Regions from separate parts of the Streptomyces sp. NPDC107538 genome, predicted to be linked through region 2. Evidence: riboswitches for the same ligand, from Rfam matches in the RefSeq annotation. Region 2 holds a riboswitch; the other holds the start of a gene.

Region 1 (4,303 bases), on a different contig from region 2:
CCCGAGCGAGGCGGACAGCACCTCCTCCAGCTCGTTGCCGGGCCACCCGCCGTGCCCATGGGGATACGCCTGTGCCGGAAAGTCCGCCGGGAAGTCCATCTGCTGCCTACCGCTTTGCTCCGTGATGCTGTTGTAGCTGCACCTTAATTGCTTCCGGCCCGGGAGCGCGCCCCTCCAGGGCTCACCCCACGAAGTCGATCCGCTTCAGGACGTCCGCGGCGGCACGGTCGATGATCACCGCGGCCCCGCACCCCTGGGGCAGCCTCCCCTTCTCCACGGCCCGCAGCAGCCGGGTCATCGCACCCCGGTGCCGGGCGAACGCGTACCGTGACACCCCCCGCCCGCGCTCCCGCTGTCCGTCCCGCGCCTCCCCGGGCGTGACGTCCAGCAGCAGCAGGTGCAGGGTGCCGCCGCGCCGGCGGGCCTCGCGCGCGAGCCAGCTGCGGACCCACGCCTGCGCCCCGCAGTCGTGGACGACGACGCCCTCCCCCGAGCGGAGAGCGCGCCGCAGCCCCGCGTAGTGCGCGAGGCGCACGAAGGGCCGGTAGGCCGCGTACGGCAGGTGGCGGGCGAAGCGCGCGTCGAAGCGGTCGCGGGTGTCCTGGGAGTCGATCCGGACGCCGGGCACGGCCCGTCGCATCAGGGTCGACTTGCCGCTGCCGGGGAGCCCGGTGACCACCACCAGGTCCTCCGGGCCGAAGGACAGTCCGTGCGGGCTGCGCCCGGCACGCTCCCTGAGGTCCCGGACGACCGCCCTCGGGAACGGGCCGCACGCCTCACCGACCGGTGCGACGGGCTGCTTGGGCATCGCGATGCCCGACGTCGTCGCATACGCCGTGGTCCTGTTCACCGTGACCGTCCTCCCCAGGGGTATGGAGGTCCCATCCCCACAGACTGTAAAGAGAAGGTAATGCCCGATCCCTCCTGGTTCAGTCCTCGTATTGCCACAAGAGTGCTACGGACCGCCGTGTCTGCCTTGAAAGCTCCCCCTGCCGCCCCACGTCGATGCGTGCGATGATGTCCGCGCCAACTGCATACCGGCCGCTTGAATCCGCGCGGGAGAGTTCCCAGCAGCACTTCGCTGGGGCGCCGAAGGAGCAAGTCCCTCCCTTGAATCTCTCAGGCCCCGTTACCGCGCGGGCGAGGCACATCTGAAAAGCGGGCCGCCCCTCCGGTGGCCCCACCCAAGGTGCAAGTCATGTCCCCCGCGGTCATGGCGAACCTCTCAGGTTCCGATGACAGATGGGGAGGATCGACCTCGCCCGTCATGCCTTGGGAGACAACCGTCCGATGAGCAGTGAACCCCGCCTGACCGCGCTCGACGCCCTGCATCGCTCGCTCGGCGCGACGATGACCGACTTCGCCGGCTGGGACATGCCCCTGCGCTACGGCTCCGAGCGCGACGAGCACATCGCCGTCCGTACGCGGGCCGGACTCTTCGACCTCTCCCACATGGGCGAGATCACGGTGACCGGACCGGGGGCCGCGGCCCTCTTGGACCACGCCCTCGTGGGGAACATCGGGAGCGTCGGCGTCGGCCGGGCCCGCTACACCATGATCTGCCGCGAGGACGGCGGCATCCTCGACGACCTGATCCTCTACCGGCTGGACGACACCGAGGCCGGTTCCTCGACCTACCTGGTCGTCGCGAACGCCTCCAACGCCCAGGTGGTGCTGGACGCGCTCGTGGAGCGCTCCGCCGGCTTCGACGCCGAGGTGCGCGACGACCGCGACGCGTACGCGCTGCTCGCCGTCCAGGGCCCGGAGTCACCCGGGATCCTCAGGTCCCTCACCGACGCCGACCTCGACGGCCTGAAGTACTACGCGGGGCTGCCCGGCACGGTCGCCGGGGTCCCGGCGCTGATCGCGCGCACCGGGTACACCGGCGAGGACGGCTTCGAGCTGTTCGTGAAGCCGGAGCACGCCGTCGAGCTGTGGCAGGCACTGACCAAGGCGGGCGAGGGCGTCGGCCTGGTGCCCTGCGGGCTGTCCTGCCGGGACACGCTGCGCCTGGAGGCGGGGATGCCGCTGTACGGGCATGAGCTGTCCACCTCGCTGACGCCCTTCGACGCCGGGCTCGGGCGGGTCGTGAAGTTCGAGAAGGAGGGCGACTTCGTCGGGCGTACGGCGCTGGCCGAGGCCGCCGAGAAGGCGGAGACCGCCCCGCCGCGCGTCCTCGTCGGCCTCGTCGCCGAGGGCCGCCGGGTGCCGCGCGCCGGGTACCCGGTCGTCGCCGGTGGCGAGGTCGTCGGAGAGGTCACCTCCGGGGCGCCCTCCCCGACCCTGGGGAAGCCCATCGCCATGGCGTACGTCGACGCCACGCACGCCGCGCCGGGCACCACCGGTGTGGGTGTGGACATCCGGGGCAGCCACGAACCGTACGAGGTCGTGGCGCTGCCGTTCTACAAGCGCCAGAAGTAGACACTGGGCGCGAGGTCGTCCGCCCCGGGCGTGACCCCGCGCACCTTTCCGCTGCTCATCAGCGGTCTCAGCAGTCCCCCCTTCATCAGCACTCCCCCGCGTACAGGAGAATTCAGGCCATGAGCAACCCCCAGCAGCTGCGCTACAGCAAGGAGCACGAGTGGCTGTCGGGCGCCGAGAACGGCGTCTCGACGGTCGGCATCACGGAGTTCGCGGCGAACGCGCTCGGCGATGTCGTCTACGCCCAGCTTCCCGAGGTGGGCTCCACGGTGACCGCGGGCGAGACCTGTGGCGAACTGGAGTCCACGAAGTCGGTCAGCGACCTGTACTCGCCGGTCTCCGGTGAGATCACCGAGATCAACGAGGACGTCGTCAGCGACCCGTCGCTGGTGAACACCGCCCCGTTCGAGGGCGGTTGGCTGTTCAAGGTACGTGTCGCGGAGGAGCCGGACGATCTGCTCTCCGCCGACGAGTACGTCGCCCACACCGCCGGCTGAGAAGACTTGAGAGTACTGAGGTCGTACGCATGTCGCTTCTGAACACGCCCCTGCACGAGCTGGATCCGGAGGTCGCCGCCGCCGTCGACGCCGAGCTGAACCGCCAGCAGTCGACCCTGGAGATGATCGCCTCGGAGAACTTCGCTCCGGTCGCGGTGATGGAGGCCCAGGGCACGGTCCTCACCAACAAGTACGCCGAGGGCTACCCGGGCCGCCGCTACTACGGCGGCTGCGAGCACGTCGACGTCACCGAGCAGATCGCCATCGACCGGGTGAAGGATCTGTTCGGCGCCGAGTACGCCAACGTCCAGCCGCACTCGGGGGCCTCCGCCAACCAGGCCGCGCTGTTCGCGCTGGCCCAGCCCGGCGACACGATCCTCGGGCTGGACCTCGCCCACGGCGGGCACCTGACCCACGGGATGCGGCTGAACTTCTCCGGCAAGCAGTTCGACGTGGTCGCGTACCACGTCGACACCGCCACCGGGCTGGTGGACATGGCCGAGCTGGAGAAGCTCGCCAAGGAGCACCGGCCGAAGGTGATCATCGCGGGCTGGTCGGCGTACCCGCGTCAGCTGGACTTCGCGGAGTTCCGGCGGATCGCCGACGAGGTCGGCGCCCGTCTGTGGGTGGACATGGCGCACTTCGCCGGTCTGGTCGCGGCCGGGCTGCACCCGAACCCGGTGCCGTACGCCGATGTCGTCACCTCCACGACCCACAAGACGCTCGGCGGCCCCCGCGGCGGGATCATCCTCGCCAAGAAGGAGTTCGCGAAGAAGCTCAACTCCTCGGTGTTCCCCGGCTTCCAGGGTGGTCCGCTGGAGCACGTCATCGCGGCGAAGGCGGTGTCCTTCAAGGTCGCGGCGAGCGAGGAGTTCAAGGAGCGGCAGCGGCGTACGGTCGACGGTGCCCGCATCCTCGCCGAGCGGCTGACGGCTCCGGACGCGCGCGAGGCCGGGGTCGACGTGCTGTCCGGCGGTACCGACGTGCATCTGATCCTGGTCGACCTGCGCGCCTCCGAGCTGGACGGGCAGCAGGCCGAGGACCGCCTCCACGAGGTCGGCATCACGGTCAACCGCAACGCCGTCCCGAACGACCCGCGGCCGCCGATGGTGACCTCCGGGCTGCGTATCGGCACCCCCGCCCTGGCCACCCGCGGCTTCACCGCCGAGGACTTCGCCGAGGTCGCCGATGTCATCGCCGAGGCGCTGAAGCCGGCGTACGACGTGGAGGCGCTGAAGGCCCGGGTCAAGGCGCTCGCGGACAAGCACCCGCTGTACCCGGGGCTGGGGAAGTAACCCCGGCTTCACCGTCACGTGGTCCCGCTTTTCCGGGGCACCGCGCACACTGGGAGGCGAGCGCGGTGCCCCACCCCCTGCACCACCCCT
Region 2 (4,303 bases):
GCTCGATCTTCGCCCGCAGATCCTCGACGTCGATCTCACCGTCCTCGGCGGTCTTCACGACGACGACCTTCATGCCTGCCATTACGGCGCTCGCGGCGTTGGTGCCGTGCGCGGAGGACGGGATGAGGCACACGACCCGCTGCTCGTCCCCGTTGGCCCGGTGGTAACCACGTACGGCCAGCAGCCCGGCCAGCTCACCCTGCGAGCCCGCGTTCGGCTGCAACGACACCTTGTCGTACCCGGTGGCCTCCGCGAGCCGCTCCTCCAGCTCCCGGATGAGCGTCAGATACCCCTGCGCCTGCCCGGCGGGCGCGAACGGGTGCAGCTGCCCGAACTCCGGCCAGGTCACCGGCTCCATCTCGGTGGTCGCGTTGAGCTTCATCGTGCAGGAGCCCAGCGGGATCATGCCCCGGTCCAGCGCGTAGTCCCGGTCGGCGAGCCGGCGCAGATAGCGCAGCATCGCGGTCTCGGAGCGGTACTCGTGGAACACCGGGTGCGTGAGGTAGTCGTCCGACCTCAGCAGCCCCTCGGGCAGCGTGTCCTCGGCCGCGGCGTCGAGGGCCTCGACGTCCCCCTCCACCCCGAACGCGGTCCATACGGCGCCCAGCTGGGCCCGGGTGGTGGTCTCGTCGCAGGAGATCGACACCAGGTCGGCGTCCACCAGGTGCAGGTTCACGCCATGTTCGCGGGCGGCGGCCACGACCTCACCGGCCCGTCCCGGCACCCGCACGGTGAGCGTGTCGAAGTACGCCCCGTGTACGACCTCGATCCCACCGGCGGTGAGCCCCGCGGCGAGCACCGTGGCGTAGCGGTGCGTACGCCGGGCGATGGTCCGCAGCCCCTCGGGTCCGTGGTAGACGGCGTACATCCCGGCCATCACGGCGAGCAGCACCTGTGCCGTACAGATGTTGCTGGTCGCCTTCTCCCGGCGGATGTGCTGCTCCCGCGTCTGCAGGGCGAGCCGGTACGCCTTGTGCCCGTCCGCGTCCACGGAGACGCCCACGAGCCGCCCGGGCAGGCTGCGCGCGAACTTCTCCTGTACGGCCATGTAGCCCGCGTGCGGCCCGCCGAAGCCCATCGGCACACCGAACCGCTGCGTCGTCCCCACCGCGATGTCGGCCCCCAGCTCACCGGGCGAGACCAGCAGCGTCAGGGCCAGCAGATCGGCGGCGACGGTGACGAGCGCACCGAGCTCGTGCGCCTGCTCGACGACCGGCTTCAGATCACGTACGACACCGGAGGCGCCCGGGTACTGCAGCAGCACCCCGTTGATCTCACGGGAGGCGATCTCGGCCGGAATCCCCTGGCTGAGGTCGGCCACGACGACCTCGACGCCGGTCGGCTCGGCACGGGTCTCGATCACGGCGATCGTCTGCGGCAGCGCGTCCGCGTCGACGAGGAACAGCCCCTTCTTGTTCTTCCCCATGCGCCGGGACAACGCCATGGCCTCGGCGGCGGCGGTCCCCTCGTCCAGCAGCGAGGCCCCGGAGGTGGGCAGCCCGGTCAGCTCGGCGACGACGGTCTGGAAGTTGAGCAGCGCCTCCAGCCGTCCCTGGGAGATCTCGGGCTGGTACGGCGTGTAGGCGGTGTACCAGGCCGGGTTCTCCATCACGTTGCGCAGGATGACGGGCGGTGTGAACGTCCCGTAGTACCCGAGCCCGATCATGGAACCCAGCACCTGGTTGCGGTCCGCGAGCGAACGCAGCTCGGCGAGGACCTCGGCCTCGGTGCGCGCGCCCGGCAGATCCAGCGCCTCGGCGTTCTTGATCACATCCGGGACCGCGGCCGCCGTCAGCTCGTCGAGCGAGCCGTACCCGACATGCGCGAGCATCTTGGCCCGGGCCTCGACGTCGGGGCCGATGTGGCGCCGCTCGAAGGGGATTCCCTGTTCGAGTTCGGAGAGCGGAATGCGATGGGCGGTCATTACGGAGGCCTCCTGGTCTGACACGACCTTCGAGGGGCACCACGGCACAGGTGCCCGAACGGCCTCCCCCTCTGTCATCTCGACCTGAGAGCTTCACCGGTCCAGGTACGGACCGGCTTTCACCGTCGGTGAGAGCGGAAGCCGTGACACCCGCTCTGCTTTCCAGAGTGACCTCGTCCGTGCGGTACGTGAGCCTGAGAGATTCCGGGGAGGAGTTGCTCCTTCGGCGCCTCCGGATGGTGTCCGGAGGACTCTCCCGCACGGGGTCGACAGCCGCTGCCAGCGTATCAGCGCGGTCGACGCACGGGTCTTCGAGTGGCCGCCGCCCCCGATGTGGCTTTTCGTAGGGATGAGACACGATGCGCCACCCCTTTGCGACCACATGGAGGGCCCGTGCAGACCGACATCGATCCGCGCAATCTGATCGGCCGCAAGGCGTTCGACCGCAAAGGCAGCAAGATCGGCACCGTGGACGAGGTCTACCTCGACGACGCGACCGGCGTCCCCGAGTGGGCCGCGATACGCATGGGCCTCTTCGGCCGCGACGCCTTCGTCCCCCTGGAGCCCAGCGAACTCGTCGAAGGCACCCTCCACGTCCCCTTCGACCGCGCCCTCATCAAGGACGCCCCCGACTTCGGCGTGGGCCGCCACCTCTCCCCCGAACAAGAACTCCAGCTCTACCACCACTACGGCCTCGACATAGCCCCGCCCCCACCCGTGGACCACGACTTCGGCCACGTGGCAGGCCAGGACGACGCCTGACCCGAAAATCGAGGCTGGCCCCGACGCCTCCGGCCCGCAGGACCGTGTTTTTCAGGGGCGCGGGGAACTGCGCGAGAACCCCCACACACCCGCAGCCGACCACCCTCGTCACCCCCACCCCCACCCCCCGACCCCGGCGGCCTCAGCCCCGCACCAACGGCAACGGCTCCGCCGGCTCCAGCCCCGGGTCATCGGTCCGGAAGGTCCGTACACGCCCGGGCCCCAAGTCGTCCGGCCTCTCGAACCGCACGGTCACCCGCCCCAGCCCACTCCCCTGCACCCACCCGTGCCCGTACTCGACATGCCGCACGTCATGCCCGGCCCGCCACTGCCGCTCGGCCCCCGCGCTCATCTCCGCCACAGGCACCTCCGCGGCCACCGCCTCCTCCTCCACGAACTCCGGCTCCCCCGCCGCCTGCGCGAACAGGTCCTCCTGCGTGTAGTCGGCGAGCCCACTGACCCCCACCCCGAGCAACCGCACCCCACCCGTCGTGTCCACGGACTCCAGCAACCGCCCGGCGGCCTCCCGCACCACCGCGGGATCGTCCGTGGGCCCCCGCAGGGTCTCGGACCGGGTCAGCGTCGAGAAGTCGTAGCGCCGCACCTTCAGCACGATCGTCCGCCCCGACAGCCCGGCCTCCCGCAACCTGCGCACACACCGGTCCGCGAGCCGCTGCACCTCCATCCGCACCCGCACCCGGTCGTGGATGTCCACGTCGTACGTGTCCTCCACCGACACCGACTTCGTGTCCCGCTCGGCCACCACCGCCCGGTCGTCCCGCGCCAGCGCCATCGCGTACAGCCCGTGCCCATGGGCCTTCCCCAGCAGCCGTACGGCCTCGTCCTCCCCCGCCTCCACGATCTCCTCGACCGTGGTGATCCCCGCCCGCCGCAGATGATCGCCGGTCGCCGGCCCCACTCCCGGCAGGATCCGCACGGACATCGGCCCCAGCAGCTCCCGCTCGGTCCCCGGCTCGATCAGCACCAGCCCGTCCGGCTTGGCCTGCTCGGAGGCGATCTTCGCGAGCATCTTGGAGGCCGCGAGCCCCACGGACCCGGTCAGCGCGGTCACCGCCCGGATGTCCGCCCGCAACCGCACCCCCACCAGCCGCGCCGACGCCTCGTCCGAGGCCGCGCCCCCGGCCTCCAGGTCCACGAACGCCTCGTCCAGGCTCAGGGGCTCTACGAGCGGCGACAGATCACGCAACAGCCCCATGACCTGATCACTGATCGCCCGGTAGAACGAGAAGCGCGGCGTGAGATACGCGGCGTTGGGCGCGAGCCGGCGCGCCTGCGCCATCGGCATCGCCGAGTGCACCCCGAAGGCCCGCGCCTCGTACGAGGCGGTCGCGACCACCCCACGCGGCCCGAGCCCGCCCACCACAACGGCTTTCCCCCGCAGACTCGGCTTGGAGGCCTGCTCCGCCGAGGCGTAGAAGGCGTCCATGTCGAGATGCAGGATCGTGGGCGCGGTTCTCACATCTCCGATGCTGCCCTACACCACTGACAATGCCCCGTACCGCTCAGCCGCTGCGGGGAGGGGCGCTCCTCTCGGCGCGGTGGGGAGGGAGCTCGACCGCGGCCCGACCGCTCAGACCGCCCGGTTCCGCCGCCGCG

The links. Region 2 has a riboswitch for glycine ahead of gcvP (aminomethyl-transferring glycine dehydrogenase). Riboswitches for the same ligand answer to the same signal wherever they lie in the genome.
Region 1: it holds a riboswitch for glycine, as region 2 does, so the genes downstream of both, gcvT (glycine cleavage system aminomethyltransferase GcvT) here and gcvP (aminomethyl-transferring glycine dehydrogenase) in region 2, are expected to answer to the same signal.

The regions. Positions count from the first base shown of each region.
Region 1 covers NZ_JBVKAY010000020.1:61,015-65,317, forward strand. The annotation lists gene ACZ7MG_RS39850 (enhanced serine sensitivity protein SseB) at 1-99, opposite strand, end outside; gene ACZ7MG_RS39855 (AAA family ATPase) at 182-850, opposite strand; glycine riboswitch at 1,047-1,145, shown strand; glycine riboswitch at 1,146-1,252, shown strand; gene gcvT (glycine cleavage system aminomethyltransferase GcvT) at 1,291-2,421, shown strand; gene gcvH (glycine cleavage system protein GcvH) at 2,541-2,918, shown strand; gene glyA (serine hydroxymethyltransferase) at 2,948-4,213, shown strand.
Region 2 covers NZ_JBVKAY010000019.1:139,326-143,628, forward strand. The annotation lists gene gcvP (aminomethyl-transferring glycine dehydrogenase) at 1-1,924, opposite strand, end outside; glycine riboswitch at 2,097-2,193, opposite strand; gene ACZ7MG_RS39555 (PRC-barrel domain-containing protein) at 2,318-2,686, shown strand; gene ACZ7MG_RS39560 (DNA polymerase IV) at 2,829-4,166, opposite strand; gene ACZ7MG_RS39565 (MerR family transcriptional regulator) at 4,278-4,303, opposite strand, start outside.